Regions from separate parts of the Acinetobacter chinensis genome, predicted to be linked through region 1. Evidence: predicted binding sites of a transcription regulator. Region 1 holds the regulator's gene; the other holds the start of a gene.
The links. Region 1 encodes PhoB, which activates phosphate uptake and scavenging genes when phosphate is short. Its sites were predicted from a motif close to TGTCATNAANCTGTCATAA; they were not measured.
Positions count from the first base shown of each region.

Region 2: a site for PhoB is predicted at 10,748-10,766, ahead of CDG60_RS10025 (porin). Genes of this name have one in related genera too.

Region 1 is NZ_CP032134.1:3,482,867-3,499,129, forward strand. It holds gene CDG60_RS17565 (methionine aminotransferase) at 150-1,304, shown strand; gene CDG60_RS17570 (MATE family efflux transporter) at 1,419-2,783, shown strand; gene CDG60_RS17575 (SDR family NAD(P)-dependent oxidoreductase) at 2,865-3,710, opposite strand; gene CDG60_RS17580 (TetR/AcrR family transcriptional regulator) at 3,912-4,622, shown strand; gene phoB (phosphate regulon transcriptional regulator PhoB) at 4,862-5,572, shown strand; gene phoR (phosphate regulon sensor histidine kinase PhoR) at 5,582-6,946, shown strand; gene asd (archaetidylserine decarboxylase) at 7,101-7,952, opposite strand; gene CDG60_RS17600 (sulfurtransferase) at 7,949-8,794, opposite strand; gene pncB (nicotinate phosphoribosyltransferase) at 8,930-10,135, opposite strand; gene CDG60_RS17610 (ankyrin repeat domain-containing protein) at 10,251-10,781, opposite strand; gene CDG60_RS17615 (catalase) at 10,968-12,485, opposite strand; gene dtd (D-aminoacyl-tRNA deacylase) at 12,714-13,154, shown strand; partial or broken gene CDG60_RS17625 (peptidase associated/transthyretin-like domain-containing protein) at 13,228-13,737, opposite strand; gene CDG60_RS17630 (SCP2 sterol-binding domain-containing protein) at 13,804-14,283, opposite strand; gene aciT (ciprofloxacin tolerance protein AciT) at 14,459-14,794, opposite strand; gene serB (phosphoserine phosphatase SerB) at 15,215-16,263, opposite strand, start outside.
Region 2 is NZ_CP032134.1:1,893,482-1,909,744, forward strand. It holds gene trpB (tryptophan synthase subunit beta) at 1-331, opposite strand, end outside; gene CDG60_RS09960 (vWA domain-containing protein) at 377-1,564, opposite strand; gene CDG60_RS09965 (hypothetical protein) at 1,850-2,095, opposite strand; gene CDG60_RS09970 (AAA family ATPase) at 2,502-3,353, opposite strand; gene CDG60_RS09975 (hypothetical protein) at 3,375-3,758, opposite strand; gene CDG60_RS09980 (YcgL domain-containing protein) at 3,780-4,073, opposite strand; gene CDG60_RS09985 (ribonuclease D) at 4,202-5,344, opposite strand; gene recR (recombination mediator RecR) at 5,565-6,161, opposite strand; gene CDG60_RS09995 (YbaB/EbfC family nucleoid-associated protein) at 6,174-6,503, opposite strand; gene CDG60_RS10000 (O-succinylhomoserine sulfhydrylase) at 6,543-7,730, opposite strand; gene CDG60_RS10005 (alpha/beta fold hydrolase) at 7,860-8,960, shown strand; gene CDG60_RS10010 (NAD(P)-dependent oxidoreductase) at 8,970-9,842, shown strand; gene CDG60_RS10015 (YARHG domain-containing protein) at 9,928-10,197, shown strand; gene CDG60_RS10020 (HIT family protein) at 10,228-10,641, shown strand; gene CDG60_RS10025 (porin) at 10,908-11,960, shown strand; gene CDG60_RS10030 (YidB family protein) at 12,094-12,684, opposite strand; gene CDG60_RS10035 (DUF6231 family protein) at 12,810-13,280, opposite strand; gene CDG60_RS10040 (DUF2797 domain-containing protein) at 13,314-14,186, shown strand; gene CDG60_RS10045 (SurA N-terminal domain-containing protein) at 14,316-16,187, opposite strand.

The sequences.
Region 1 (16,263 bases):
CCAGAATAATCAATCGTAAAAAATACCGCCCGTTCTGATTTTAAATCATCAGGTTTAAAAAACAGCTCTCCATCTGCCTGGCGCTATTCAGCTGATAAAACTGACCTGCTACACTCAGTTTCAACTTCAGACATTTCAGACCACTGAATATGATCAACCTCCAGTCCAAACTTCCTGCGCAAGGTGTTACTGTTTTCAGTACCATGACCGCTATGGCACAACGCCTGAATGCATTAAACCTGTCCCAGGGTTTTCCTGATTTTCCCGCCCCTCCTGCACTGCTGGAAGCACTCAGTCAGGCGACTCAGGACGGATACAATCAGTATGCGCCAGGTGATGGATTGTTGCCTTTAAGAGAACAGGTTGCAGAGGTTTTTCAAAAGCGTGATGGTTTAAGGTTGGATTCCGTCCATGAAATCACCATTACTCCAGGGGCAACCATTGCGATTTTCTGTGCCATTCAGGCAATCGTTCATGCTGGCGATGAAGTCATTGTGTTTGATCCTGCCTATGACAGCTATGCGCCCAGCATACAGCTGGTCGGAGCAAAAGCCATTCATATTGCACTGAATGCGCCAGCCTTTTCTGTCGACTGGAATCAGGTCAAAGATGCCATCAATGACCGAACCCGTATGATTATTGTCAACACACCGCACAACCCAACAGGTGCAATCTGGTCAGAACAGGACTGGCATACATTAACCGCGCTGATTCAGGATAAGAATATTGTGGTTCTGTCCGATGAGGTTTATGAACATCTGATTTATGACGGCGAAAAACATCGCTCTGCGCTGAGCTTTCCTGCGCTGCGTGAACGCAGTTTTGTGATCGGATCATTCGGTAAAACATTCCATGTCACAGGCTGGAAAACTGGCTACTGCGTGGCTTCACCTGCACTGATGAAAATCTTCCGACAGGTTTATCAGTTTGCCAGTTTCTGTGGTGTAACGCCTGTTCAGATGGCACTGGCTAGCTATATGCAGAATCATCCGGAACATATTGCTGGACTGTCTGATTTCTACCAGCAGAAAAGAGATCTGTTCAACTCCGGTTTACAGGACTCAAGATTTAAACTGTTGCCATCCCAGGGAACATTTTTTCAGAATGTCGATTACAGCGACATTCATCCTGACCTGAACGATACTGAGATGTGTAAGCTGCTGGCAGAAGAATATAAAATCGTGGCTATTCCTGTATCTGTGTTTTATCAGCAGCCCCCTGAAGACCTGAGACTGATCCGTTTCTGTTTTGCAAAAAAAGAGGAAACGCTGGTACTTGCAGGAAAAATTCTTTCTGCTGTTTAACCATTCACCACTATCCAGTTTCCAGAGGATTGTGGGATGATAGCGTCAGTAAGCAAAGTCTGATCATTCACCCGAATGATCAGACAGAGTCCAGCAGGAGCATACTGAAAACACATGGCACAGACTCAATTAGTCAACCAGGAAAAATTTTGGAAAACATTTCTGATTTTTCTGCTTCCTTTGATTGCAACCAATATTCTGCAAAACCTGTCAGGAACGATTAATACTGTTTTTGTTGGGCAGATGATGGGTGTGGATGCGATTGCCGCCATTTCCGTTTTTTTCCCAATTCTGTTTTTTCTGCTGGCTTTTGTGATTGGTATTTCGTCTGGTGCAACGGTACTGGTCGGTCAGGCATGGGGTGCAGGCAATACAGAAAAAGTGCGCTGTGTCGTGGGTTCCACGCTGTTTATGACGCTGATCGGTGGCAGTATTATTGCCATTACAGGAGTTCTGTCCGCACACAGAATTTTAATCCTGCTGGGCGTAGACCCAAGTGTCATGCACCTGTCCCTGCCCTATGTGCAATGGATGCTGGCCGGTAGTCCGCTGCTGTTTATTTATATTATCTATACCTCGATTCTGCGGGGTGTCGGTGACAGTGTGACGCCCCTGATTGCGTCCAGCATGACCATTATTATCGGTATTATCATTACGCCTGTCTTTATTGCAGGTTATTTCAACATGCCGAAACTGGGCATTATTGCACCTGCCCTTGCCACCAGTATCGGTTATATCGCGGTGCTGATTTTTTTATTTATTTACCTCAATAAAAAAGATCATCCTTTAAAACCCGATGCTTCCTTATTCAGTCATATCAGACATCAGCCCCAACTGAGTAAAATTATTTTACGGCTCGGTATTCCAACCGCCATTCAGATGGTCACCACCTCGACAGCAGGCCTGGTGATTATCGGACTGGTCAATCATTATGGGGCACATGCCACGGCTGCCTATGGTGCGGTCAATCAGGTGCTGAATTATATTCAGTTCCCTGCGCTGTCCATTTCCATTGCAGCATCCATTTTTGCTGCACAGGCGATCGGGGCTGGAAAATCTGAGCTGTTACGCAAAGTGACCCGAACTTCTCTGCTGATGAATATTGCAATTACAGGTGGACTGATTGCGATTGCCTATCTGTTTTCCCGCTATCTGATGGCACTTTTCATTACCGATGATACCGTGATTGAGCTGGGACAGAATCTGCTGTTTATTGTGCTGTGGTCAATTCTGTTTTTTGGTGCTGCTTCTATTTTTGCCTCCATTATGCGGGCAAGCGGAACAGTGACCGTTCCCATGATCTTAAATATCGCAGCGATTGTGTGTATTGAAATTCCTGCTGCATGGCTGTTCAGCGAGTGGTGGGGACTGAAAGGCATCTGGTACGCTTATGCACTCGCCTTTGTCAGTCTGTGTATGATGCAGGGACTGTATTATCAGTTTGTGTGGAAGAAAAAAGCGATTAAGGCACTGATTTAACCGGATGAATGATCATTTGATACTGAATTTCCAATAAAAAACCCGCAAAATGCGGGTTTTTTCATGATCAGTATTCAGAACTTATTTCGGTTCCAGACGCTTACTCATTTTGGTCGCCAGACCCGTAATTTTCTGATAACCCGTCGGCAGAATACGCTGAACAATATCTAGTGTTTTCGCATCATTACCAATCAGCAGACGACGTTTGTTTTTCAGCACAGCATCCAGAATTTCCTGAGCTGCTTCTTCTGCTGGCATACGCAACAGTTTGTTGAATGCTTTCGCTGACTTTTCAGGATTCATACCCAATGATTTCAGGCTGTCATTCATACGGGCATCGTTGGCAATATTGGTACGGATACCCCCTGGGTGTACACAGGTCGCACTCACACCACACTTTTCCAGGTCCAGTTCCTGACGTAACGCTTCTGTAAAGCCACGTACCGCAAACTTGGAAGAGTTATAGGCAGACTGAGTTGGCTGAGCTGTCAGACCAAACAGACTGGAAGTATTGATGATATGACCATCACCTGATTTTTTCAGATACGGTAAAAATTCTTTGGTGCCGTACACAACGCCCCAGTAGTTAATCCCCATGATCCACTCAAGATCTTCGTAGCTCGCCCCTTCAACCGTCGAACCCAGTGCCACACCGGCATTATTGAAAATCAGATTGACTGAACCGTGATTCTGAACCGTTTCTTCAGCCCATGCTTTCATCTGCTCACGGTCTGCCACGTTTACTTTTTTACTTGTAACACGCACGTTATAAGGTTTTGTCAGTTCTACAGTCTCAGCCAGTCCTTTTTCGTTGACATCGCTGATGGATAAATGACAGCCAGCTTTCGCAAGAAGAATTGCCAGCTGCTGTCCCATACCTGAGCCCGCACCAGTAATTGCAGCGACTTTGTTTTTAAAATTTTTCATTGTCTTTCCTTTGTCAAAATTCCGCACAAAGTTTACCCATGTGCAGCTCACACCCTCAATATAAATTTGACAATAGATATTGTCAATATCATCCATCCATGTTTTACTGATGAAATATTACACAAACAGCCTGACATAGGCTTCTGCTGATTTTATTGATAAAATATTCCAGTTTGCACGGTTCATTTGGCACAATTTCATATGACTTACTCAGATACAGATCATGATGTAAAACCCACCGCCTCTACAGCGCCTGTTAAAAAAACAGTCAAAGAGCGTCAGTTCAAAGGCATGTCCCTGAGTGAGCGGAAACAGGCTCGTCGTGACAAACTGATTGAGGCTGGAATTGAAGCCTATGGCTCTCAGGGTTTCTTTTCAGTGACTGTGAAGGATATCTGTGTAGAAGCAAAACTCACTGAACGTTACTTCTACGAATCCTTCAAAAAGAGTGAAGATCTGTTTCAGACCATTTTTTTACAGCTGATTGAACAGCTGCAGCAGACCGTCATGCAGGGTGTCATGCAGGCATCCCCCGAACCACGTCAGATGATTCACAGCGGACTTCGTGCTCTGTTTTCCATGCTGAAAGATGACCCGCGCACCGCCCGGATCATTTATGTCGATGCCATGCTGGTTCAGGAACTGCATAATCACGCCACCATACAGGAAACCATGGGTCGTTTTGACCGGATGATTCAGGCTTTTGTCATGCTGATGATGCCCCGCATTCCCCGCAGCGAGCAGGAAATTTCCCTGGTCGCAACCGGACTGAACGGTTATGTCACTCAGATTGCTGTCCGCTGGGTGATGGGTGGCTTCAGACAGTCACTGGATGAGATTGTTTCTGCCTGTGAAACCGTGTTTCTGTCACTGCTGGAAACATTTGCAGAACACGCTGAACTGCCCGGCTGATTCTCAGTTAAAGCGGTATTTTCAGATGCTGTTCAATTCAGAAAACTGTTTTATTTAATTTTTTTCAAAAATGGCATTGTCTTGAACTGTTCATGAATTCGTCTAAAAATTGTCACAAAAGGTTGCAATAATCAGCGATAGCCCCCTTTCTGCAATGATACTGTCATAATTAATCTTTGTAATAAGCCTGTCATAAATAAAAAGCGGTCCACCGTTTACACTAATTAGGATATTGCGTTGTGAAAGATGACTACATATTAATCGTCGATGACGAACTTCCAATCAGAGAAATGATTCATACCTCTCTGGACATGGCAGGCTTTCAGTGTTTGCAGGCTGAAGATGCCAAACAGGCTCACCAGATGATCGTGGATCAACGTCCATCGCTGATTCTGCTGGACTGGATGCTGCCAGGCGGTGTCAGTGGTGTGGACTTATGCCGCCGACTGAAACGTGATGAAAACCTGAATGAAATCCCAGTGATCATGCTGACAGCACGCGGCGAAGAAGACCATAAAGTACAGGGTCTGGATGCAGGTGCAGACGACTACATGACCAAGCCTTTTTCCACACGTGAACTGGTGTCCCGTATCAAGGCGGTTCTGCGTCGTGCCAATGCGCTCAGCGGTGAAAAAACCATTGATGCCAATGGGCTGATTCTTGACCCTGTCAGTCAGCGTGTCAGCTTTGGCAACAACATTCTTGAAATGGGGCCCACTGAATATCGTTTACTAGCCTTTTTCATGACCCATCCTGAACGCGCCTATACCCGTGCTCAGTTACTGGATCAGGTCTGGGGTGGTAATGTATACATTGAAGACCGTACAATTGATGTCCATATCCGCCGTCTGCGCAAAGTACTCGAACCTTATGGTGCTGATCGCTTTGTACAGACTGTCCGTGGTACGGGCTACCGTTTCTCCACCCGTGCCGATGTTGCTTTAGGTTAATCTGACTGTATGTATGAACCCTACCCCGTCCCTGAACTTGCCCGTGAACATAAAAAATTCCGATACAGCAGTTTATGGACTTTTGCCAAACAGGACTTACGCTTACTCGCTTTTTTCCTGCTGATCGCGGCCTGTGTTGGCTTTGGGACTGGGTATTTATGGAGCTGTCTGCTGCTTGCATTTGCAGTCTTTTTTGCATTACAGCTGCGCTCGCTTTTCCTGGTCAATGAATGGATTTCCAACCGTCCCTACGATGTTCCACCCAATCTGGATGGAATATGGGGCGCACTGCTGTTCAATGTTTACCGTGCTCAGCGTCAGGAACGGATTGTTCAGGCAGAAATGGTCGGACTGATTGACCGTGCGCAGTCATCACTGGTTGCACTGGCTGAGGCTGTGGTACTGATTGATGAAATGCATCAGATTGAATGGTGGAACCCGGCTGCTGAAAAACTGCTGGGCATTCAGTCACTGGACCGTGGGCGCAACATTCTGACTATTCTTCGTCAGCCTGGTTTTATTGAATACTTCAATCATATTGATCAGGCACCCGATGGGCTGAAAATGAAATCTTCAGCGTTTGAAGACCATTATGTTCAGATCAAAATGACCCGTTTTGGTGGTGAAAGTCGTCTGCTGGTCGCCTATGATGTTACCCGTATGCACAATCTTGAGCAGATGCGCAAAGACTTTGTCGACAACATCTCTCATGAGCTGCGTACGCCTCTGACCGTGCTCAGTGGTTATATTGAAACGTTTACTGATCAGGAAGACCTGAATCCCCGCTGGAAACGTGCATTTGACCAGATGCAGGCACAGACCAAACGCATGAATGCACTAGTCAATGATTTACTGCTACTGTCGCGCCTGGAAAATGACAAAAAAGTTGCAAAAAACCAGATCGTGGAAATGCCAGGACTGATGAATCAGTTATTTGATGATGCTCAGGCATACAACGTTGATTATGGTCACACCCTGAACCTGGACATTGACAGCCACTGTGATCTGATCGGTTCAGACATTGAACTAGCGAGTGCTTTCAGCAATCTGATCACTAATGCCATCAAATACACCCCGAAGGGTGGAACCATCACCATTGGCTGGCATGACGATCATGATCATGGCTATTTTACTGTCGAAGACACAGGGATCGGAATTGACCCACGACACTTACCCCGTCTGACAGAACGCTTCTATCGTGTGGACAGCGCCCGAAGCCGACAGACAGGTGGAACCGGTCTGGGCTTAGCCATTGTGAAACATGTGCTGATGCAGCATAACGCTTATCTTGAAATTGAGTCACATGAAAATCGGGGCTCTGTCTTTAAAGTGGTATTCCCTAAAGACCGTCTGTTCAAAGCAGATGAAACCTGAGTTTCTGCTGAAAAAGACACAGACGCTGAAGCATTATCATGTTCAGGTGAATGCGTAGGCACAGACGTGAAATGAGCGACAGTATCAGACATAAAAAATGGGAGTTTACTCCCATTTTTTAATATTCATTACAGCATTCAGCCTGATTCATCCCTTACAGAATTTTCCCCAGTGCTTCACCCATCACAACAGTTGAGTTTGCTGTAAACGCTGCATCCCACTGCATTTTATTCTGTTCAAACAATACAATAGCTGTTGAACCCAGATAGAAACGACCAAGCTCTGCACCTTTTTCCAGTTGCAGACTGTGCTGGTTCAGTTCAAGACGACCTGATGGTTTAACCTTACCGGTTGCAACCGTTTCAATACCTGCAACAATCATGGCACCCACCAGTACAACCGCCATACGCCCGACTTCAGTGTCAAACAGGCAGACCATGCGTTCATTGCGTGCAAACAGCCCTGGAATATTTTCCGCTGTGGTCTGATTCACCGAAAACAGCTCACCAGGCACATACAGTGTTTCAGTCAGTGTGCCTGCAAAAGGCATGTGTACGCGGTGATAATCTTTTGGAGAAAGATAAACCGTCGCAAATTCACCGTTCTTAAACGGTTCAGCAAGACGCGGATCTGCGATCAGTTTTTCTACAGAAAAACGCTGACCTTTGGCCTGGAAAACATCGCCATTTTCAATTTTTCCGAGCTGTGAAATCGCACCATCAGCAGGTGAAACAACACTGGCAGGATCGGTGTCTACATCACGCACACCCTCTTTCAGAGAGCGGGTAAAAAATTCATTAAATGATTTATATTTCAGTGCATTGGTCTGTTCAGCAATAGACATATCAATACCGTATTGCGCTTTAAATGCCTGAATAACTGTATTTTTAATCAGTGGGTTTTCACTTGCTGCAAGTTTTCCCACAACGCGGGATAACTGATGCTGTGGAACAACACGCTGTGCCTGGATGAAAATCTGTTTTTTTAATCGTGATGTGAGGCTCAAGACGGCAACTCTCCAGTAATGACAGGACTATCGAGGCGGTTGCCCCATTCACTCCACGCACCATCATAAGCCTGTATATTCCAGCCCAGCAAGCGTCCGAGTATGTAGGCAAAACCTGAGCGGTGATGCGACTGACAATATACAACTACGGGCTTTTCCAGATTGAATCCAGCCTGCTCAAGTCTCTGTTGAGTGCGTTCAAGTGGCTGCAATTTTAAATGATTTTGTCGGTTAAGGGCAGTACTCCATTCAAAATGAAGTGCGCCTGGTATATGACCACCGCGTCGGGCTGCCAGACGCTGACCGGTATATTCATCTTCAGTGCGGCAGTCCCACAGCTGAATGCCCTGATTATTGACCTGATTGAGCAGGCTCTCATATTGAATACGGTATGTCTGCTCTACAGGTTGCCAGGAAATCAGCTCATCCACCGGTTCAGATTTTTCTGTCTCAGCCGATGTCGGATAACCCGCAGCAAGCCAGGCATGAATACCGCCATTCAGCAGACTGACCTGCTCAAAACCGATGCAGTGCAGATTCCAGATTAAACGCCCTGCCCATGCACCACCTTCATCGTCATAAACCACAACATGGTGCTCTGGCGAAATATTTAAATAACGGACCAGGGCTTCAAGCCCATCCTGATCAGGTAAAAGACCTGACGCATACTCTTCCTGACGGACCAGCAGCTTCGGCTGGACGTGAAGTGCATGAGGTAGATGCAGCTGTTCATAAACTGAACTTCGGCTCAGATCGACAATCCGAAGTTTCTCATTTCCCAGATGAGGCACAAGTTCTTCGGCTTCAACCAGCAAGCCGAAACTGAGGGCAGATTGAGTCATAATTTTCGGTTTTTATTGAAATCAGATGCTCAGATCTTAACACAGCTCATTTGCACAATATTTCAGATTTTATGTATTGCTTTAGCAGAATATCAGATAAGCCTTCAGCATTTGACGGTACTGCCTTCTGATGAATTATTCTTCAGCCTGAATATCAAACACCTGTCGCAGATATGCAAGGAACGTATCATTATCGGTCATGGTTTTACCCGGGCTGTCAGAAATTTTTGCCACAGACTGACCGTTACATTCCACCAGTTTCAATACAATATTCAGTGGCGTCTGTCCCATATCATTGGTCAGGTTGGTTCCAATCCCGAAGCTGACCTGAAAACGGTCTTTGAAGTACTGATGTAAAGACCAGGCTTTTTCCAGGTTCAGACCATCACTGAAGGTCAGCATTTTGCTTCGACTGTCCACTTTCAGTTTACGGTAATGCGCGTAGGCTTTATCGCCCCATTCATACGGATCACCACTGTCATGACGTAAGCCATCGAACAGTTTGGCAAAATAAAGATCAAAATCACGCAGGAATGCATCCATTCCCACCACATCGGTCAGTGCAATCCCCAGATCACCACGGTATTCCTGAACCCAGGTTTCCAGTGCTGCTTTCTGAAAATCACGCAGACGGACATCCAGTGCCTGGAACGCCTGCAAAAATTCATGAGCCATGGTTCCAATCGGTGAAATACCCAGATTTTTTGCAATCAGCACATTGCTGGTACCCCGGAAGATCTGAGGCACAGCGGCATGAAAAGTTTTGATCACGTGCAGTTGCCAGTCATAACTGTAACGGCGTCGGGTTCCAAAATCTGAGACCAGAAAAGGAGGATCAGCAGGATTCTGCTGTTTTTCGTATTGCTGAATCAGTGCAATTTTAGCTTTTAAACGGCGTTCGCCTTCTTCCAGTACCTGTTCACTGCGGATTCTGCGGAAATACAGCTCATTAACAATAGCCAGCACGAAAATTTCAAACATCATGGCCTGAACCATAGGACCTTCAACCCAGATGTCCAGCCGTCCCTGATCATCCAGTCCTGCATGAATAAAACGTCGTTTCAGCTGAAACAGTTCAAGGTAATCAACAAAATCACTCTTTATAAATCTCAGACTGCGTAAATAAGTCAGTTCATCATCAGCAAACTTCAGCTGACACAGATGATCCAGCTGTTCATTCAGATCATCCAGAATGTCTGTCAGTGGATAGACTGTGTCTTCCAGATTTCGGCAGCGAAAATGGTACACACTGTGCGTCTGAGGGAATTTGTGCAACACCACCTGTAACATGGTGAATTTGTACAAATCAGTGTCCAGCAAGGATTGAATGATTGGAGCCATATCTCTGAAAAATTTCGCTGTGCTTTTTGCATTAAAGCATACTTTTCCCAGTGGTATTGCAAGTTTTACATACAGCTAACTGAATTCCAGACCAAAGTCCAGTTCGTGTGCATGATTACTTTCTGTCTTTGGCTGAATCTTTTTCCAGAGACGCCACAATCTGCTGTAACTGTTTTTCCTGCCCAATCACCTGTGCAAATTCAGCTACTGTCTTCTGCCCGCGCTGACCTGCAGCGGCGTCACAATCGACTTTACGCAGCTGTCTGGCAATAGAAAATTCCATTTTAAACAGTGCGCCCATTAAAGCAGTATTGCCCTTGCTGTCACGCGCGCAGCGGTCAGCGCCATGCGCCAGTAACGACGTGACAATGCCTTGATGACCATAATAAGTCGCCATCATTAGTGGTGTGAAACCTGAAGCATTGCGTACATCAACGGGAAAACCATGCTTTAAAAATTCATTGATGATGTCTTCATTGCCTGTTCTGGCTGCAGTAAAGAAGAAATCGATCAATTCCTGTTGTGAGGTCATCGGAACATCCACAGTGGTTTTCGCGGGGGAAATATCCTGCGCAAGGGTCACATTTGCAAATGCTGAACTCACCGCAAGAATACTGACTGAAAATATACGTTGCATCATGCTCATAATGAACTCCAACAAAAATCGAACAGTGAACTGAACTGGAAATCATTCAGTCCATTCAGATCAAAGAATAAAAATCAGTGCCTGTAAAACCCATCCCAGGATTGCAGGAAAGGTATAGAGTTTTACAGGACTTTCTGTCGGTGATGCCTTAGTCCTGGTCACCAGTCTGATTCAGACCAACCGTAATCAGTCTTTCAGCTGTGTAGCTTTCGCTTTAACAGTCGCCAGGTTGCCGTTTACAGCTTTCGTCATACGAGTACCGTAGTCAGCGTCTGCTTTGTAGAAGTAAGACAGCATGATGTGCTTGGTTTCTGAATCTTTAACGTTGCCTAAGTCAGCCGCTAAATTCATAATCAAGTTATCTTTTTCTTTAGCCGTATATGAACGGTAAAGCTCGCCCGCCTGCTTGAAATTCTGCTCTTTCACGCCAGTCTGCTGAACTGTACCCGTAAGCGGAGTCTGAACTGCACGTGCTTTTTCAGTCGCAGGTTTTGGTTCAATACGGCTTGGTTCGTAGTTCACGTCAGATGAAGTACCGCCAACATTCATATAACCATCCTGATTATTGTTGTTTACAGCAACAACTGGACGGTTGACAGGGATTTGCTGATGGTTCGCACCTAAACGGTACATTTGAGTATCAGAATAAGAAAAGATACGACCCTGTAACAGGCGGTCTTCGGATGGCTCAATACCTGGCACCAGGTTACCTGGAGCCAATGCCACCTGTTCCGTTTCCTGGAAGAAGTTTTTCGGCATACGGTTCAGGGTTAAAGTACCGACTTTGGTTTCTTTCACTAAATCTGTAGGCCAGATTTTCGTTGGATCCAGTGGATCGAACTCAAAGCTGTTCAGGTCTTCAGGCTCCAGTACCTGGATGTAAAGATCCCATTTCGGGAATTTTCCAGCATTGATGCTGGCATAAAGATCATTGGTCAAATGATTGAAATCTTTACCTTGCTGCTCAGCAGCTTCTTTAACATTCAGACCTTTTACGCCTTGTCTGGAGCGGAAGTTGAATTTAACGTATCTGTATTCGCCTTTATCGTTATAAAGTTTGAAAGCATGTACGCCAAAGCCGTCCTGTTCGCGGTAACTGGCTGGAACACCGTGGTTGCCATACACATAAGTCAGCATGTTGGTTGCCCATGGCTGGCTGGACAAGAAGTCAAATACGCGGTTTGCATCCTGTACGTTACTGACTGGGCTTGGTTTCATCGCGTGAATGAAGTCAGGGAATTTGATCGCATCACGGATAAAGAATACCGGTGTCTGGTTACCCACCAGGTCCCAGTTACCTTCCTGCGTATAGAACTTGACTGCAAAGCCGTGCGGGTCACGTAAAGTTTCTGGAGAGCCTTTACCATGAATTACAGTAGAGAAGCGTAAAAATACCGGTGTTTTTGTCCCAGCTTTAAACATTGAAGCAATGGTCAGATCAGACAAATCTTCAGTCGCAATAAACTCTCCATAAGCACCCGTTCCACGTGCATGTACCACACGCTCAGGAATACGCTCACGACCAAAACGCTGTAACTTTTGAACCAGCTGAACATCCTGAAGTAAAACAGAACCATTCGGACCTGCCGTAATCGAGTTCTGGTTATCACCAACCGGTGCACCATTGTCCTTAGTTAATGGCGCTGCCTGAACCGCCACTGTTGCTGTTGCCAACATGGCAACAAGTAAAGAACGCTTAAACATCGTCTTCATCTCACTATAATTGATCCTTTCCTGCCCCGCTAAGATAGCCATTCTTTACAAATAGACAAAACAGATAATATTTATTATTTCAATCGTATTAGTAGATAGATTATTTTTTATTTTACTTTTTCAGAACATTAACGACTGATCACCTGTAAAAACTGCATTGCCGTACAGTCAGTACGCTACAATTCACACTTATTAAATTCAGCAGGAAAAGAAACCCATATGCGTGCCTTATTACAGCGTGTCCTGGAAGCGAAAGTCGTGGTCGATGGCGAAACCACAGGTGAAATTCAGCATGGAGTTTTAGTTTTTCTGGGCATCGGCAAAGAAGATACGCTGGAGAAGGGGCAAAAACTGATTGATAAGATTCTGAAATACCGCTTCTTTGATGATGAGCAAGGCAAAATGGGCTGGAATGTCAGCCAGGCAGGCGGTGGTTTACTGCTTGTTTCACAGTTCACACTGATGGCACAGACACAAAAGGGTTTACGTCCTGACTTTGGTCCTGCTATGCCGCCTGAAGCTGCAAAAGAGCTTTATGAGCAGCTGGTGGACTATGCCAGAAGTCAGTTCGGACAGGTGCAGACGGGTATTTTTGCAGCGGACATGAAAGTACACCTGGTCAATGATGGACCGGTCACATTCAATCTGGAAGTTGAATAGAACAGATGCTGATATAAAAAAAGCCCTCAACCGCGGGCTCTTTTATATCGAAATTCCAAACAAGGCTGCAGAATTATAAGAATGTAATCAACTCTGCACGCTGCATCATCTCTGCTGGAATGTCCTGTACAGGCATGACCGTTAAAGACGGTTCACCTGTCTTTGTGACCACATCCGGACTGGCATCCAGCACAGCATTTACATCAGATGGGGTCAGGTATACATGGCACCTGTGACTGTATCTACAATCAGCAGACCGACCAGACCACCGAGAAGAACATTTGCAATATACCAGCCATTTCCGGTACCACGCACATAAAACAGTTTTCGCCTGATACCCTTCTTTCTCAAATCTGACCTCATAAGCTGCGGCTTTAACGTACCCCGCCCCCCTTTTTAAGGTGACTGTTACAGGTATGGTTCCTGTATGATTTTTTTCACCGGCTTTATTGGTGATGGAAATCAACGCTTCGACTGGAACAGATCTGAACGTCAGTGTCTGATTTGCCCCAGAAATAATACTTGCACAGCCTGTCATGCTCAGTGATACAGCAATCAGACCTGATGTTATTATTTTTTTCATAAAAATACCCCCTGTACAGGAGGCATTCTTAACCATCAAAACCTTTGTATTCGATGGTTTTTTATCTTATTTACCTGTTTTTTCTTTAATGAATGCACGGGCAAGTCTGATTTTTTCTTTGACCGGTTTTGGCAGTTTAGGTGGAATCAGTTTCGCCGCCTGGTTAAACCATACCAGCAAACCAAAATCACCTTCCATTTTAATGGTACCGCTTTGCATACCTGTCATGAACGCTGAAGGATCACCTTTCACCAGTGTTTTCACACCCTGTTCGCTGTCTGCAAACTGGAGAATAAAATCTGCTTTTTCTGCATCACCGGCAACAGTATCAATCTGTCCATTATCTACAATAATCTGGCGCGCCATGCCCAGATCTGTACCGATCTGGATGCGGAACTGACGTTCGTGAACCAGCTCAATAAATTTTGGACTTGTACGGGCAAGCTGCTTCATGCGCAGTGCCAGACCCGCCACAAGCAGATCAAGTGGATCTGTGCTGACATCGACCAAAGGTAATTTCACGACTGGAATCGAAGAAAGTTTCATGACATTTAAGCCTGTTGTAATTGTTGGAAAATTAACTGCCTCATCCTAGCATAAGTTGCTGTTTCTGCATCAAGGCTTTGTATAACAATCATTAGTCTAAGGTAAAAAAAAATGTACACTGCTGTACATTTTTCGTGTTTCTGTTTTTATCTGACACCGTGCTGTCTTAAAGCAATCAGCGGCTTGAAATCTGCTGACGCTCTTCTTCATAGACAGGGGTATGTTCTATATAACGGCGTTTTGCCATTGCTCGCTCTGCACGGCGGTCTTCACGCAGCAGCAGTAAGGTCACCATACCCATTGCCAGTGTCAGTGCAGACAGATAGCTGTAAGCAACCGACAGCTCAAACAGGTTCTGAATACCAAAACGTACTGTTTCCAGTAAGCCCCAGAACACCATGCCTGCGACCATGAATCCCAACCAGCGGCGATAAGGCGAGAAGAAAACAGCAATCACAGCAGCTGCCACCAAACCTGTGCCAGCTATGGTTGCCAAATTCGCTGTTACCATATGAACCTCCGTCATCCAGAACTGTTTCCTGCACCTGCATTATTCTGACCAGTTCCATCACCGTTTTAAGTTAAATAAAAAATTTCCAGTTTTTTGTACTTTGTCTCTATGGAAGCATTATGAGGAGTTTTAGCGATAAAAAAAGTCTTGCTTTTTCCCCGTACGACACATTTTGTCGCCATATTATTTTGTCATTACATTTTTTGTAATTTCGTCTTTTGTGGAAGTGAGACAGCATCATGCTCAGCGTGTCATTACAAAAAAACAACGCCATTTTCATGCAATAAAAAAAATTTTACCGATCCCGATAATCGTTTTTCTTTAAGTCGATGGAATGCAGTCATCTATCGGAAATACACGGATTTATGCACAAAAAAAGCGCGACTTCAGTCGCGCCATTTCATAAAAATGCAATATATCTCAGGCTCTGTTCAGGTCTTTGTCATGCACACCCAGCAGATAAAGAACACCATCCAGACCGACACTGGAAATTGCCTGATTGGCATTCTGACGCACCAGCGGTTTTGCTCTGAATGCAACACCCAGACCTGCAATTGAAAGCATAGGCAGATCGTTGGCACCATCTCCTACCGCAATCGCCTGCTCCAGAGAAATACCCATCTTATCGGCCAGCTCACGCAGCAATAGTGCTTTTCGTGCACCATCCACGATATGCCCTTTCACTTCTCCTGTGACCACACCGTCCTGTACATCCAGAATATTGGCATGCACTTCATCTATGCCCAGTTTCTGCTGAAGATATTCTGCAAAATACTGGAAACCACCGGACAGAATGGCTGTTTTATAGCCCAGTGCTTTCAGGGTTGAAATCAGACGCTCCGCCCCTTCTGTAATGGTCAGCCGTTCTGCAATGGCAGGCAGCACTGATGCATCCAGTCCTTTGAGTAAGGCAACCCGCGCACGGAAACTCTGCTGAAAATCAAGTTCACCCTGCATGGCACGTTCAGTGATCTCAGCAACCTGATCGCCAACACCTGCCTCAATAGCAAGCTCATCAATCACTTCCTGTTCAATCAGCGTAGAGTCCATATCAAAACACACCAGACGACGGTTGCGGCGGTATGCATTGTCTTCCTGTACCGCAACATCCACACTCAGTTCCGTGGAAAGACGCAGGCAGGCCTCACGCATTGCCACAGAATCCAGCATCTGCCCGCTTAAACCGAACTGGACACATGCCCGTTTTGGTGCATCTGCAACATTTACAAGATCAGGACGCCCAGAAAGTCGGGTCACTGTTTCAATATTGAAGCCCTGGCTAGACACAATACGGGTAACAGCCTGTAAATGAGATGCGGTCAGTTCAGGCGCCAGCGCTGTCACAATATAGCGTGTCCGTCCACCTTCACTCACCCATTGGTCATATTCTGTTGCAGAGATAGGCTTAAAGCGAACAGTTAAGCCAATATCATGTGCTAAAATCAGAATTTCCTTCATGGCTAATGCTG
Region 2 (16,263 bases), 1.6 Mb from region 1:
CCATGTACTTGGCAAGTAATGCTTCACCCAGACAATGGTTAATTTTATGCGCACCTGTATGGTTCAGATCTTCACGCTTCAGATAAATCTGCGCCCCACCCAGTTGCTCAGAAAGTCGTTTTGCATGAAACAAAGGGCTGGGACGACCGACATAGTTTGCAAAAAGATCATTCAGCTCATCCTTAAATTCAGATGTATTACGAATGGCTTCATAGGCAACATTAATTTCATCCATCGCTTCTTTCAGATGAGGTGGAATGAACTGACCACCATATTCACCAAAAAATCCGTCTTCATTCGGTAATGCGATGCCATTAATCTGATGATTCATTTAAGTTCCCTGTTTTATCCCTGGTACAAATTCAATTTAGCCGATTTAACGGGCCAGATAACGGGTCATATCTTCAATACCTTTCAGGGTCATTGGATACATATGATCGTCAAAAATATGCTTAATTAAACCAATAGTCTGCGTGTAATGCCAGTAGTTTTGTTCTTCAGGATTCAACCATGCTGTTTTATCAAAGTGTTTACGTAAACGACTCAGCCACACATTTCCGGCTTCATCGTTCATATATTCAACAGAACCACCAGGAGAGTTCAGCTCATAAGGTGCCATACTGGCATCCCCCACAACAATCACTCTGTAATCCCGCCCATAGGTATTGAACAGATCCCATGTGTTCATCCGTGTATTTGAACGTCTGAAGTTGTCTTTCCACACATGGTCATACAGGCAGTTATGAAAATAAAAATATTCCAGTGTCTTAAATTCGGTTTTTGCAGCACTGAACATTTTTTCACACTGAGCAATATGTGAGTCCATAGAACCACCCACATCGAACAGCATCAGGACTTTAATACGGTTGCGTCGTTCAGGAACAAGCTGTACATCCAGAATACCCTGTCTTGCTGTTTCTTTAATTGTAGAGTCAATATCCAGCTCTTCAGCTGCACCCTGACGGGCAAACTTACGCAGCCTGCGCAGTGCAAGCTGCATCTGGCGTGTTCCCAGTATCTGCTCATCATCCAGATTCTGATATTTACGCTGTTCCCAGACTTTGACCGCAGATTTTTTACGCCCAGGTCCACCAATACGAACCCCTTCAGGATGATCACCGAATGCACCAAAAGGAGAAGTCCCTCCGGTACCGATCATCTTATTACCACCCTGATGTTTTTTATGCTGTTCCCTTAACCGCTCTTCCAGCATTTTCATCAGTTCTTCAAGTGAACCCGCCTTAAGCTGTTCTTCGCGCTGTTCAGGTGTCAGATGCTTTTCCAGCAGCTCAAGATCAAACCATTCTTTAGGCAACTTATGTACCTGATCAAGCAAAGCATCAAGATCAAAGGTTGAAATACCTTCAAAATAATCTTTCATGCCTCGGTCAAACTTATCAAAGAACCGTTCATCTTTAACCATGACCGTTCTGGCAAGCTGATAAAACTCCTCCTGATCTGCAAATACCAGACCCGCAGCAACAGCTTTGTTGAGATCAATCAGTTCCTGAGTGGTCACAGGAACACCATATTTTCTGAGGGTATAAAAAAGTCGCACAAACATGCCGAGACAAATCCTTTTACTTTATTCGTTTAATTACACTGTTTGCTTTGGATTGGGCTTGGGGAAATTTCAAAATTCAAGAACATCAGCAAATCATTTAGCTTTTTCATTATGTGAGATCACAAAACACAAGTAAAGTCAGAAAACTTTACTCTGCGTTCAGCAGCATCCATTGCTATGTTTTACAGAGAATACAGAATCAGCTCCATAACTCTGTGCTCATTATAAACATTATATTTTTCAGCATACTGTCACTTCAGGACAGAAAATATTTCATAAAACATACTAATGCAGAATCTCCAGCACAAATAAGGAATGCACGTATTCCTGCCCTGGTCTTGCTGAATCAAAAAAGTCAGAAACAGATGGATCTATCACTTTGGCACCATAGTCACTGACCCAGTATCCTTTTTTAGCCAGTGAAATGTAACCCTGTCCACAGGAAACCCATTCTTCATCATATACATACTGCACATAACCTACGGAAATTTCCTTTGTTTTACGGTCTGTCCGTTTTACCCTGACCCGCATCTCCCCATTCCCCAATAAAAAATAAGTCAGATCATAGCAGCCAGATAGTTGAAAAATAAACTAATTATTCTGACAGAAAGTCAGTTTATGCCCATCTTTTTACAACGGTCAGCAATCAATTAAAAATAACGGACAAAAAAAATCCTGAAACTTTGGGGAAAGTAACAGGATTATTAACTGAAAAATCTGTTTTCAATGAGACTTATTTCTATCTCTTAAACACATTATGTGACACAGTTATCATTATTGCAAGCTTTTATTTAAAATAATTTAAATATCTTTGTATCCAATCCTTAAACTCCTGTATTCACACATTTTTTGATAACAAAAAAATCCTGCACAATGCAGGATTTTTTATTTCCATACTCAGGAACTGAAAAATCAGTAACCCATCGTCTGAAAGGGATTATCTTCTGGACATGAAAGCAAGACGCTCAAGTAACTGTACATCCTGTTCATTCTTAATTAAAGCACCATACAAAGGCGGAATTGCTTTGGATTTATCATGATTACGCAGTACATCTTCAGGCATGTCATCTGCCATCAGTAAGCTCAGCCAGTCAATCAGTTCAGATGTTGAAGGTGGTTTTTTCAGACCTGGTACCTGACGTAATTTAAAGAAGATCTGTAAAGCTTCGCTGACCAGTGTCGTAGAAATATCATCAAAATGTACACTGATAATTTCCCGCATCGTTGCTTCATCAGGAAATTCAATGTAGTGAAAGAAACAGCGACGCAAAAATGCATCTGGCAATTCTTTTTCATTGTTTGAGGTAATGATGACAATCGGACGCTGAGTCGCTGTAATGGTCTCACCCGTTTCATAAACATAGAAAGACATTTTGTCCAGTTCATGCAACAGATCGTTAGGGAACTCAATATCTGCTTTATCAATTTCATCAATCAGCAGAACACAGCGCTCTTCACTCGTAAATGCTTCCCACAGTTTACCTGGCTTAATATAGTTCCGGATATCATATACACGATCATCACCAAGCTGACTGTCACGCAACCGCGACACGGCGTCATATTCATAAAGCCCTTGCTGCGCTTTGGTGGTTGATTTGATATGCCAGGTGATCAGTTTTAATCCCAGGCTCTCTGCGACCTGTTCAGCCAGCAAGGTTTTTCCTGTACCCGGTTCACCTTTAACCAGCAGTGGTTTTTGCAGTGCACGTGCTGCTTTCACAGCAAGCTTAAGGCTATCCGTAGCGATGTACTGATCTGTACCAGTGAATTGTTGTTTATCAACAGACATGTTTTAACCTTATTTTTTTACTTAAAGCGGTGTGCTTTTTTTGTTAATCACAAGTTTTGCTTTTTCAGACATGTATCTGTTCCAGCAGTATCCCACAAGCATTCCAAGCCCAGTGACAAACAGAATAGCGGAAAGATTGGACCAGATCAGCGGTTGTTCCTTTGTCAACACACCAAAAAGTAATCCAAAAAATGCCGGAGCAATTGACGCATTGTTTCCTTCAGAGACCGTAGGTGTAAGCAGTATTGCAAAACCGATAATCCAGCTGATACCACCTAATGGCTTGGGTAACAGTCTGGCTACCGCATACCAGCACCATAAAATAATGATACTGCCAAGCAGATATACTGTGATTGCAATACTGTCTTCAGGAATTGAGTCCAGTATGGAAAGAAATTCATTCATTGCTCAACCCCCCAGGCTGCATTAAGCACCACGCAAACCTTCCGGTTCCATGGCATTTACATCAATAAGACCTTCTGGCGGTACCTGAATAAAGAAACCACGGTTCTGAATTGAATCCATAACATGAAGAACATTTACACGAGCCAGCTTTCGCGACTCACTCAGTTCCAGATGCATTACAAATGTTGCACGACCAAAAGCTGTACGCATGACTTCAGGTACAACCTCCAAAGGATCTGTACCCTCTTCCTGTGTTTTAGACACATACAGGTACATCTCGTCTTTTTTGCTCGATTTATAAATTGAACAATACATATTTAAAACAGCACTCATAAAACTCAGAACAAAGCATACATCAAAAAAAAGACTGATACATTAGTGATTATTAACGCATCAGTCGTGAAATTGTGTAATTGACAATTCTTTAAACAAACAGTCCCTGACTAATCAAGTACTTTCATCTGACCTGACAGATACTGTTCATCTGCCTGAAGAATTTCAATCAAGGGCTGTGTCAGCAACTCATAACGCCACCCTTTCAAAAATGCAGGCAGTTTTTCCTCATCATTATGAAATACCACATGCTGATAAATTGCATTCATCCATTTTTTTCTGATCAGAACTTCTTTTGGAATATCCGTTTCAAGCGATGCATTCTGAATCACCATCTCCACCCGGGATTCGGTTTCTTTGCTTGCATGTCTGATCGGTCGTGCCATTCTGAGTGGCCAATGTTCCTGCTCAGGTAAAAACTTCAGCAGATCCAGGATGGTTTTACCATGCTCTCGCACAATATTGGGTCTGATGTCTTTTACTGTTGAAAGCTGAAAATGATTACGTGGATTTTTTTCGACCATGTCAATCATGGTTGAATTACGCAATATAAAACTTCTCGGCTGATTTAATGCCTTGACCATCTGTTCGCGCCAGACAGCAATCTGCTGCAGCTGCATTAACTGACGCCGTGAATGTCTGTAGTTGCCAATATCGTGGTACAGCTCATCCGCAAGGGTTTCCACACCAATTTCATGTGTCAGATTTGAACAGTCTTCAAGCACAAAACTGAGTAGACTTTTATTCTTAAGTTCAAGCTGAATATTGTCTGAGAGCTTCATCAGATACAGCACATCATTGGCTGCATAATTCATCTGCTCAGGACTTAAGGGTCTTGCCAGCCAGTCTGAACGGGTCTGGTCTTTTTCAATATCCACATCAAGAATAAGTTTTAAAGCATTCTGATAACTGACCTGCAACCCATGTCCCAGAAAAGATAATGCCACCTGTGTATCAAACACATTCTTCAGCTCTTTCTGCTGTGAATAATGGTAAATCAGGTCGATATCTTCACTACAGGCATGAAAGACGTTCTGTTGAGCCGAAAAAAGCCGCTGCCAGAAACCAGTCAGATCCAGTGTTGTACCATCGAGTAAATAAATCTGATCATTTACGTTGATCTGAAAAAGCCCAAGTTTAGGCCAAAGGGTATCCACCTTAATAAATTCGGTGTCGAGCCCATAAGTTTTCGTCTGACCCATCAATGCCAATACATTTTCAAGATCTTTTTGCTGTTGAATAAACTGAAACATAATCTGCGAGTCTAATATTAGATTCTCTTGAATGGCATTCTAACTCATATATAGTCTATATATATAACAAATTTCATCCACTCAGGTTTTATTTAATATATATTTGGTGTTTAAGAAAAATTTAATAGTTTATTTATATGTTTTTTATATTATTTAATACCTGCATTCTTTCATTATAAACAGATGAATGTTCATGGTATGTATGAAATAAGTTCAGCACTTATTTCATACGCATTCTGTTGTGTACTGCCTGACTGAGTGTGTGACTGTCCACATACTCCAGTTCACCACCTTGAGGTACGCCCTGAGCAATCCTGGTCATCTGTACAGGTAAATGCCTGGCTGCTTCCACCAGATAGTGAGCCGTTGCCTGCCCCTCTACGGTTGCATTGGTCGCCAGGATGACTTCAGTAATCTGACCATCGCTTAAACGGTGGATCAGATGCGGAATACCGATTTCATCGGGACCTATTCCATCCAAAGGTGACAGATGCCCCCCCAGAACATGGTATCTCCCTCTGAAACTGCCACTCTGCTCAATAGCCATAACATCTGCCGGTGATTCAACAACACACAGTACATGCGTATCACGATCATGAGACAGGCAGATATTACAGACTTCATCCTCTGTTAAAGAATGACAGACTGTACACTCCTGAATATATCCAGTTGCTTCATTTAAAGCATGTGCAAGCCCTACAGCACCTTCCCTGTTTTTCATCAACAGGTGTAATGCCATGCGTTGAGCCGATTTCGGCCCAACACTTGGCAAAATACGCAAAGCCTGTACAAGCTGATCAAAACGATCGCTGAACACTATCTGCTTTCCTTAGAATAAACCTGACAAACCTGGTGGCAAGCCCATTCCAGAATTAGCACCTTTCATTTTCTCTTCAGTAATCACTTCAGCCTGACGTGCAGCATCATTCATTGCTGCAGCAATCAGATCCTCAATCATATCTGGATCGTCCTGAAGCAGTTCAGGATTGATTTCAATACGTTTAACAACATTGCGACAGGTCATGGTGACTTTCACCAGACCGCCACCTGCTTCAGCCTGAACTTCAGTCTGCGCAAGCTCCTCTTTGGCTTTTTTGACATTGCTTTCCATGTCTTTCTGCATACGCTGCGCTTGCTGCATCAACATATTAATGTTCATAAAGTTCTCCGAACATAAAATTTAAATCATAAAACGGGATCAGATTAAATCCAGACCACGACTGATGTCACCGATAATATCATCAATATCTTCAAGACCAACAGATATACGGATTAATCCTTCCACAATTCCTGCTGCCTGTTTAGCATCTGCAGACATTCTGCCATGAGAAGTGGTTGCAGGATGAGTAATGGTCGACTTAACATCACCCAGATTACTTGTAATGGATAAGAAACGTGTATTATCAATTACTGTCCACGCACCCTGACGTTCACCTTTCACTACAAAGGAAACAACACCACCAAATCCGGACTGTTGTTTTTTAGCCAATTCATGTCCTTCATGATGTGGCAGACCTGCATAATAAACTTTCTCAACTTTTTCATGCTGATCCAGCCATTCCGCCAGTTTTTGAGCGCTTGCACAATGTGCTTTCATACGCAGACTGAGTGTTTCCAGTCCTTTCAAGAAAATCCAGGCATTAAAAGGACTCATGGAGTTACCCAAAGTTCTGATTACACCATTAATTTCTTCCAGTAACTGATGATTACCCACGACAGCACCGCCCAGCGCACGCCCCTGACCATCAATATATTTGGTTGATGAATAAACAATCAGGTCTGCACCAAATTTTATCGGTTGCTGTAAAACAGGCGTGCAGAACGTATTATCCACTGCAAATAAAGCGCCGTGTTCATGTGCAATATCTGCAATTGCCTGCATATCACCGACCTGAGCCAGAGGGTTCGATGGTGTTTCAATAAACAGCAGACGGGTATTTGGACGTACTGCCTTTTTCCATGCATCCAGATCTTCAAGATCTACAAAAGTAACATCCACACCGAATTTGACGACGTATTTTTCAAACAGTGAAATGATTGAACCAAAGACTGCACGTGAACAGATAACATGATCACCTGCTTTCAGATAAGCCAGACACACCGCATGAACTGCTGCCATACCTGAACTGGTTGCAACTGCGCGTTCAGCACCATCCAGGACAGCCAGACGCTTTTCAAAAGTGTGCACGGTTGGATTTGTATAACGTGAATAAGTATTCCCTGGAATTTCGCCTGAAAATTTAGCAGCAGCATCGGCAGCACTTTCACAGACAAAAGAAGAAGTCAGAAATATTGGCTCACTGTGTTCCCCCTCAAAAGTACGGTCATGACCTGTACGGATTGCTAAAGTATCCAGTTGATATTCAAATTCATCTTGTTGGTTCATGTCTTTTGCTCAGTCCTTCAGACCGCCTGTATAAATCATTGCCAATATTTTGAGCGTCTACGGTATTTAAGGTCAAGGCATAATATGAAATTATCGCTTAGACTTCATACAAGCCCGCCATTTCAGAATATGAAAAGAATGAAAGAAACCGAAAATAAAAAGCAACTGCTCAACAGCAAGCTCAAAAATCTGTCCACCCGGATTTTTAATGGCAAATCACTGGTGCTTTCTCAGTCCACACCTTATGAGGTCATTGCCCGTTTCGACCGTACCCGAGTCCGTTATTATGCAGCGCCAGAAAAAAAGTATGCTGAGCCACTGGTGTTTACAGCACCGCTGGCAATCAATATGGCAATTTACGATCTGTACCCTTACCGCTCACTGATCAAATACTTCCAGAATGCAGGCTTTGATGTCTATCTGCTTGACTGGGGAAGACTGAAATATGACAGCCGGGATTTTAATTTCCTGACATTCATCGACAATTACATACCACAGTGTATCGAAAGCATTCAGAAACATTCAGGCAGTGAAAAGATTTCATTACACGGATGGAGCATGGCAGGTATTTTTGTACTGCTTTACACTGCACGCCACCACCCAAGTGCCGTTAAAAACCTGATTGTACTGGGCAGTCCGATTGACAGCTATAAATCCGGTGGCATTGGTAAACTGTATCGCCGTATTAACTACATGCTGTCAAAACGCCCTGCTTTTCAGCAAAAAGTATATAAAGGGATTTTACCGAAACGACTGTTGCATACCCCAGGTCTCTTAAACGCCATTGGCTTTAAAATACTCGATCCTAAAGGCTGGTACGATGGTCATAAGCAACTGTTACAGAATTTGGATGATGATCAGACCATTCATGAGCATGCAACACTGGGTAATTTTCTGAACCATATGGTAGATTATCCCGCTGGCGTAAACCAGGATATGCTGTTTAATGTATGGCTGCAGAATCCATTAAAAAATGGCTCAATTCAGCTGAAAAAGCAAAAAATTGAGTTAAAGCATATTGATTGTCCTTTGCTGATTGGTGCAGGTAAAAATGATCAGATGGTGACAGCTGCTGCTGTTGAACCACTGACTGCATTAACTGGCAGTAAAGATGTTACATTTACACTTGTTCCGGGTGGACACCTGGGACTGATGTCCAGCCAGAAGAGCTCAGAAGAGTTCTGGCCTGCACTTGCTGAATGGCTGGATCAACGTTCAACAAAAATTTAAGGAGTTTTCATGATTCAGTCAGTCTCATTTATTGGATTAGGCGCAATGGGTTACCGTATGGCAGCACATTTAACCAAGCACTTCAGTACGGTACTGGTCTGGAACAGAAACTTTGAGAAAGCTGAAAAGCATGCTGCTGAGTATGGAACACAGGCTGTAACATTAAACGAAGCTGTTCAGGCAGACATTATTTTCTCCTGCCTTCCAACCAGCCAGGATGTTGAACTGCTCATTACAGAACTGGAACTGAAGCCAGGTTCTGTCTGGGTGGACTGTACAAGTGGCGTGCCTGCATCTGCAAAAATACTGGCTGCACAACTGAAACTGAAAAATGTCGATTTCCTGGACGCACCTGTCAGTGGACAGACTGTAGGCGCGGAAAATGGCACACTGACCGTCATGGTTGGTGGTGATGCCGCAGCATTTGAGAAAGCACTGCCTGCCATGCAGACATTTGGCAAACTTATTAAACATGTCGGTGAATCCGGTGCAGGTTTTGCAGTCAAAGCCGTAAACAATATGTTAATGGCTGTAAACCTCTGCTCAGTCGCTGAAGGATTTACCACACTGAAAGCACATGGTGTGAACCTGAATGAGGCACTTGATTGTATCAATGCTTCCAGTGGAAAAAGCATGGTGACCGAAACTGTTTTACCACAGCGTATTTTAAACCGCTCATTTCCTTTAACCTTTGCACTGCCTTTACTGGCAAAGGATACAGGAATTGCACTCGACCTGATCCGTGATGCAAAACTCTCTGCACCTGTGATTGCTTTAACACAAAGCCTGATTCAGGCTGCCAGTGATTTATCTGAAAAAGACAGTGACTTTTCCACTGCTGTAAAAATGTACGAATCATGGAGTAAGATTACAATAGAATAATAAGGTGCTATTGATTAATCATAACGAAACCCAATATTGTGAATATGTGCCAACACACAATGTTACAAACTCTGAGGAAACTCTTATGAACAGGTTCACTATTGCTGTATTTGCGAGTCTTGCTGCTCTTACCGGGGTAAACTCTGTGGCCGCTTCACCTGAACAGGAATGTCAGAAACTCAAAAATGATCATGATGTCATCTATGCATCAAAAGGTTTCTGTTTTAAAGACCCTGAAGCAAAAGCTAAGTTTGGTAATGACAACTGTTATACAAGTAAACCAAAGTTTTCAGATAAAGAGCAACAACGACTTGACGAAATCAAGGATCGTCAGAAAGAATTGAACTGTAAATAATTACGTTCATTCACTTAATAAGGAACAGACATGGCTTACGACAATCAGAATATCTTTGCCAGAATTTTACGTGGCGAGCTACCAGCCATCAAAGTCTATGAAGATGATCAGGTTCTTGCCTTTATGGACATCATGCCACAGGCAGATGGTCACACACTTGTCATTCCTAAAACAGCTGCCGTTACTCTGCTAGACTTACCTGCTGAAAATGCAGCATATACCATCCAGATTGTTCAAAAAATTGCCAGAGCTATGGAAAAAGGCCTGGGCGTTGAAGGAATTGTACTGATGCAACTGTCAGGTATGGCAGCAGGTCAGACTGTTCCACACGTACATTTCCACCTGATCCCAAGTTCAGTGCACGAACTGGGTAAGCATGCCATTCAAATGGGTGATCAGGAAAAAATTGCAGCGCTAGCGGAAAAAATTAAAGCTGCGCTCTGACTCTTTTCAGAATAAATACATCTACAAATAAAAAGGAGCATCTGCTCCTTTTTATTTAAGCTTATAAAAATAAAGAAAATATAAAATTGTCATACACTTTAAGCCACGTCATCAAACTGTCATCTCCTCTTCATTTCACTGTCACATAGATTGCAGATACTTCAATGCAAGTTAGTAAGCACATGTAACTTTTTGTACTACATAGGCAAACTTAAAAAAAGAGTTAAGGCTAACGCCATAAAAAATTGTGTTCTGGAGAAATCTAAATGAAAAAATTGCTTCTCGCTGCCGCGGTATCAACCTTAAGCTTAAGTGCAGCGCAAGCAGCACCTACTCTTTATGGTAAGGTGAATGTCTCTGTTGATCAGTTTGATAATAAAAGCTTCGGCACAGAAAATGTGACTGAAGTAAATTCAAATGCTTCCCGTATTGGTGTTAAAGGCGAAGAAAAAATTTCTGATAAACTTTCTGCGGTTTACCTTGCTGAATGGGAAATCAGTGTTGATGGCGACGAAGATGACAGCCAGACTTTCAAAAAACGTAATATTTTCGGTGGTTTAAAATGGGCGGATATCGGTACTTTAAAAGTCGGTAACTATGACTCATATTTCAAAAGTGCTGCTGCCAGTAAAAATGATATTTTCAATGATCACGCTTTCGATATCACAAGCATGATTTATGGTGAAGAACGTCTTAAAAACGTTATTGGTTTCGAAACAGATCCTAAACTGCTTGCCGGCATTGGTTTCAACCTGATGCTTCAGCAGGGTGAAGAAAACAAAAAAGACGGTGACAACGGTATTGGCGATGCGATCTCATCATCCATTACTTATGAAAATAAAGATTTAGGTCTTGCAGTTGCTCTGGGTGCTGACTTTGATGTTAAAGGTAAATACTCTGCATCAACTTTTGGCAGCACGAAACAGGCAACTGATGCATTCCGCCTTGCAGGTTCATATGACCTAGGCAAAGTAGGCGTTGCAGGTCTAGGTCTGAATGCACTTTATCAAACTGCTGAAGCAACTTCAGATGAAGGTAAAGCTGCAAACCTTGAAGAAGATGCATGGGTAATCAATGCAGCATATAAAATTGCTGAAACACCTGTAACAGTTAAAGCTCAGTACCAGTCTGCTGACACTTCTGAAAAAGGTCAGAAAGACAAAACCGTTGATCAATACGGTTTAGGCGTTGACTATACCCTGAACAAACAGGCAAAACTGTACGGTCTAGTTGCTCAGCAGAAACGTGACTGGACAACAACAAAAACTCCTGAGAAGAAACAGACTGTATTTGGTGTAGGTCTGGAACTTAACTTCTGATCAGCAGTATCTTCCTGAATAAAAAAGAATATGCCTCGGCATATTCTTTTTTTGCTTTTAGTAAGTCTGTATATCCACTTTGCTGATAAAAAAAATCCAGCAACATAGCTGGATTTTTTACAGCAGAAACAACTTAACGTTTCAGAAAACCAGAAACCAGGTTCATAACCTGTTGAATATCTGCATTCGCTTCATGTTGATCAGTTGCATCACCTTGCGGTGTCAATGAATCTATGATCTGCGGCAATACGGATGAAATAGCACCGTAGACTTCCTGAGCTGAAACCTGTGCCTGTTGCGCAACCTGTTCAACCTCCTGTGTGTTGAACAACGACTGTATCTGCTGTGCAGAAGCGGCACTGTTGGACTGAGATGGATCTACCCAGCTCTGAACCTGACCGTCCAGACCCGCGCCCTGCAGTTTAGCCAGTGCACCCTGTAAACCGCCCTGTTGCTGAATCCAACCCAGAACCAAAGGTACAACTGCGATCAACAGCGATTGTGCGTTAAATCCGCCTGTAGCTGCTGGCGCTGACTGCTGACCGCCCAATCCACCCAGCACTGAACCTAGAATACCGCCCAATCCGCCCTGCGACTGCTGTTGTCCACCACCCAATCCACCCAGGAGCGAGCCAAGAATACCACCGAGTCCACCCTGTGACTGCTGTTGACCACCAAGTGCCTGCTTCGCAAGAATTTCTACAATATTACTTAAATCAGTCATACGTCATCCTTTTATCTGATAATTTTTTACTCAAAGACAGCATACCTGGAAATACCAGAGTTACAACAGCGCGATTTGTTAATTTTTGCAAGAAATTTTATTATTCCTGGTGGATATTCAAGTATTTACCAACGAAATTTATTCCAGTTTTCAGGATTTGCCCAGAATTTTGAATTGAACCAGTCCGGCACATGTTTGTAGGTCAATATATTGAACTGCCAAAGTGCAAAATTGCTGTCATGTGTTGTTTTATCTATCAGCTGTGTAAACCCTAAAGACCTTAAAAGTTGCTCATCCTGCCTTTGACAGACCACAACAATCTTTTTTGCCATCAGATCCCGCAACTTCACAAGCAGCTGAGATTTGTGCTGAAGTGTGATTGCCACCATTTCATCGGTATCCAGCAAAACAAATGCAAGATCAAAACGCTGCGTAAATGGCAGATTTAAAAAATCAGTTGCGTTAAAATACTGCCATTGAATTGCTTGATTGTTGTCATATTGCGTCAGATCCTGCCCAATACAGAGTGCTGTCTGTATAGACTGCTCGGCAGATAAATCTTCCAGCATAGATGTAATGACATTCTGTTCAGCCATTGCAGCATCCTTTTTCAGATTGAGAGTATTTAAATGGAACTTCAGGGCATTTGCCATAAAATGCACGCGGGTCTTAAAGACCTTAGTGTAACTGATCAACAGACGCACAGGGCAAATGTTGAATACAAATTCATACTGGACCGATCAGAAGTTCAGCTGCCATTTCTACCTGGACAGGAGATCGAGCTGGAATGGACCGGAAATATTTACTGCGTATCCTGTGGTTCAAAAACCCCAAAATCCTATTCGCAGGGACACTGCTTTAAGTGTTTTAAAACAAAAGCTTCATGTGATATGTGTATCATGAAGCCAGAAACCTGCCATTATCACCTGGGAACATGCAGAGAAGACTCTTTTGCTCATGAAGTCTGCTTTCAGCCTCATATTGTTTACCTTGCCAATTCCAGTGCCTTAAAAGTTGGCATTACCCGTCTTGGGCAGATGCCAACACGCTGGCTGGATCAGGGTGCAACTCAGGCATTACCTATCATGAAAGTAGGCTCAAGAAGATTGTCAGGTCAGCTTGAAATTATGTTCGGAACTCAGGTTGCAGATAAAACGGACTGGCGCAAACTGTTAAAGGGTGAAGCTGAGCCGATTAATTTAACTGAAATCAGAGAACAACTGATCGATGAGTTTGCTCCAAAAATCGAAACGATCCGTAATGAGTTCGGGCAAAACCTGGAATTTAATGAAAATATTGAACTGCTTGAAGATGAACTGCCACGGGAGTTTATTTATCCAGTTGAACAATACCCTGAAAAAATCAAATCACATAACCTGGATAAGACACCGGTTATCCGTGGGAAATTACATGGGATTAAAGGGCAATATCTGATTATGGACACAGGCGTTATCAATATCCGTAAATATACCGGTTATGAATTAAAAATCCGAACTGAATAAGTCGATATATCTGCAACACAACCTGCCGTGATCAGCCTGTAGCTTATATGATTTTTATTTCATACTTATACAGCGATTGTACAGAGCATAAAAAACCAGCCTTAGGGCTGGTTTTTTATTACAGAAGTTTTATTTCAGTTTTGCATGAGCTTTCAGATACTGAGTGTAATCATCCAGTTCCTGCTGACCACGAAGTTGCTGATACAGCTTGGTCAGTTCCTGAAGCTGTTCAGCTGGAATTGCATCCACTGCTGATTTATCGACAGCAGAAACAGCCACTACAACCATCTCTCCCGGTAAGGCAGCTGTTGTTACAGACCACATACCTGCTTTTGGCGTATTGAGACTGAATGCAGCTCTTTCAATTTCACGTTTCAAACGACCTTCAGAACGGGTAAATACACCAGCATCAACAAATGCAATTTTATTTTTTGCTACAACACTTGATGCAGGCTGAACTTTGAACTCATTTAAAGTTGTCTGAATTTTAGCTTTAGCTGCTTCATATGCTTTCTGATCAATCAGTTTAGCTTTGACAGCAGGCGTTGCTGCTGCAAGTGTCTGTACACCTGCTGAAACATGGTTACGAACTTTCACCCAGACCACATTGCCATTTGTCAGCTGAATATTGCCAGATGCATTTCTGTCACCACTTTTCACATCTTCATTGAAAAGTTTTACTTTTACTGCTGGATCACTCAATACAGGATGCTGTGCAGAAAGTGTCAGACCTTTAACAGACTGAACCTGAACCCCTTTCACTTCCTGAGTAATTACGCTCAGATCATCACTGCCCACAACCAGCTCATTCAGACTGTTTACAGCATCTGAAAAGGCATTGGCAGTTTTTGACTTTTGAAGTTCAGCCATCAGACGCGGTTTTTCTATTTCAAACGAAGGCAATTTCAACTGTGCAGATTCTGCCTGAATCAGATGATAACCATACTGTGTTTTAACAGGTGCTGAAGTCTCACCAGCTTTCAGTGCTGACACCGCCTGATCAAAACTGTCACCAAAGACACCTTTATCATAAGCAGCGACCTGACCACCCGCACTCTTTGATGCAGGATCATCAGAATACTGTGCCGCAGCCTGAGCAAAGCTTAAACCTGCTTTGATTTTGGCAGAAACATCGGCAGCCAGTTTTTTAGCTTCAGCATCACTGCGGGTATCAGCAGTAATCAGAATATGTTTAACAGAAACTTTCGCTTCTTTTTTCTGTGTTTCCACAAACTGCGCATAAGCCTGCTGTAACTCAGCATCGGTAACCTGGGTACTGGCAGGTGCAATATCTGCAGGAGTCAGCTCTACATAATCCACATCCACACTTTCAGCCTGTTTAAAGCTGTTTTTATGCTTAGCGTAGTAATCTGCTATTTCTTTAGCACTGACTTTGACAGCTGGCTTATATTCATCAAGCTGAATACTTGCAAGATGCAATGTCCGCTGTTCAGCCTGTAAAGCAGCAATCTGACGGATATCGAGCTGGCTGACCAATGTGTAATCCGTAAATGTCGCTGTCAGCATTTTTAATGCATGATCCTGACGCAGATTTGCAATCAGTGCTGGACTGGTCATACCCACAGACTGTAAATAATTGGAATACAGTTGTTCAGAAAATTTACCGTTTGCCTGGAAACTTGGCTGTTGAGCAATCATCTGTTCAATCTGTGTATCACTTAATGAAATCCCCAGCTTTTCAGCCTGCTGCAAAAGCAAGGTACGTGCAATTAAGGTATCCATTGCTTTATTTTTTATAAAGTTCTGATTCAGCAGTGTTTCATCGCCATTCACATATGAAAGGTATTGTTTTTTGAATGTATCGGTCAGTGAGTCAAGTTCTTTTTGCGTTATATCCTGACCATTGACAGATTTCACAGCGTCTTTAGATTGTCCACTGCTAAAATATCCTTCAATACCTACAAGCGCCAATGGGGTCAGAAACAGTACCAGCAGTACCTTGCCCAACCAACCCTTAATAACTTTACGAAAAGATTCCATAAGTATTCCAATATTTTATTTCTGGGGGATTTTACCCGAAAACCAGTAATGAATGAATGCGCAGGCGATGCATTTT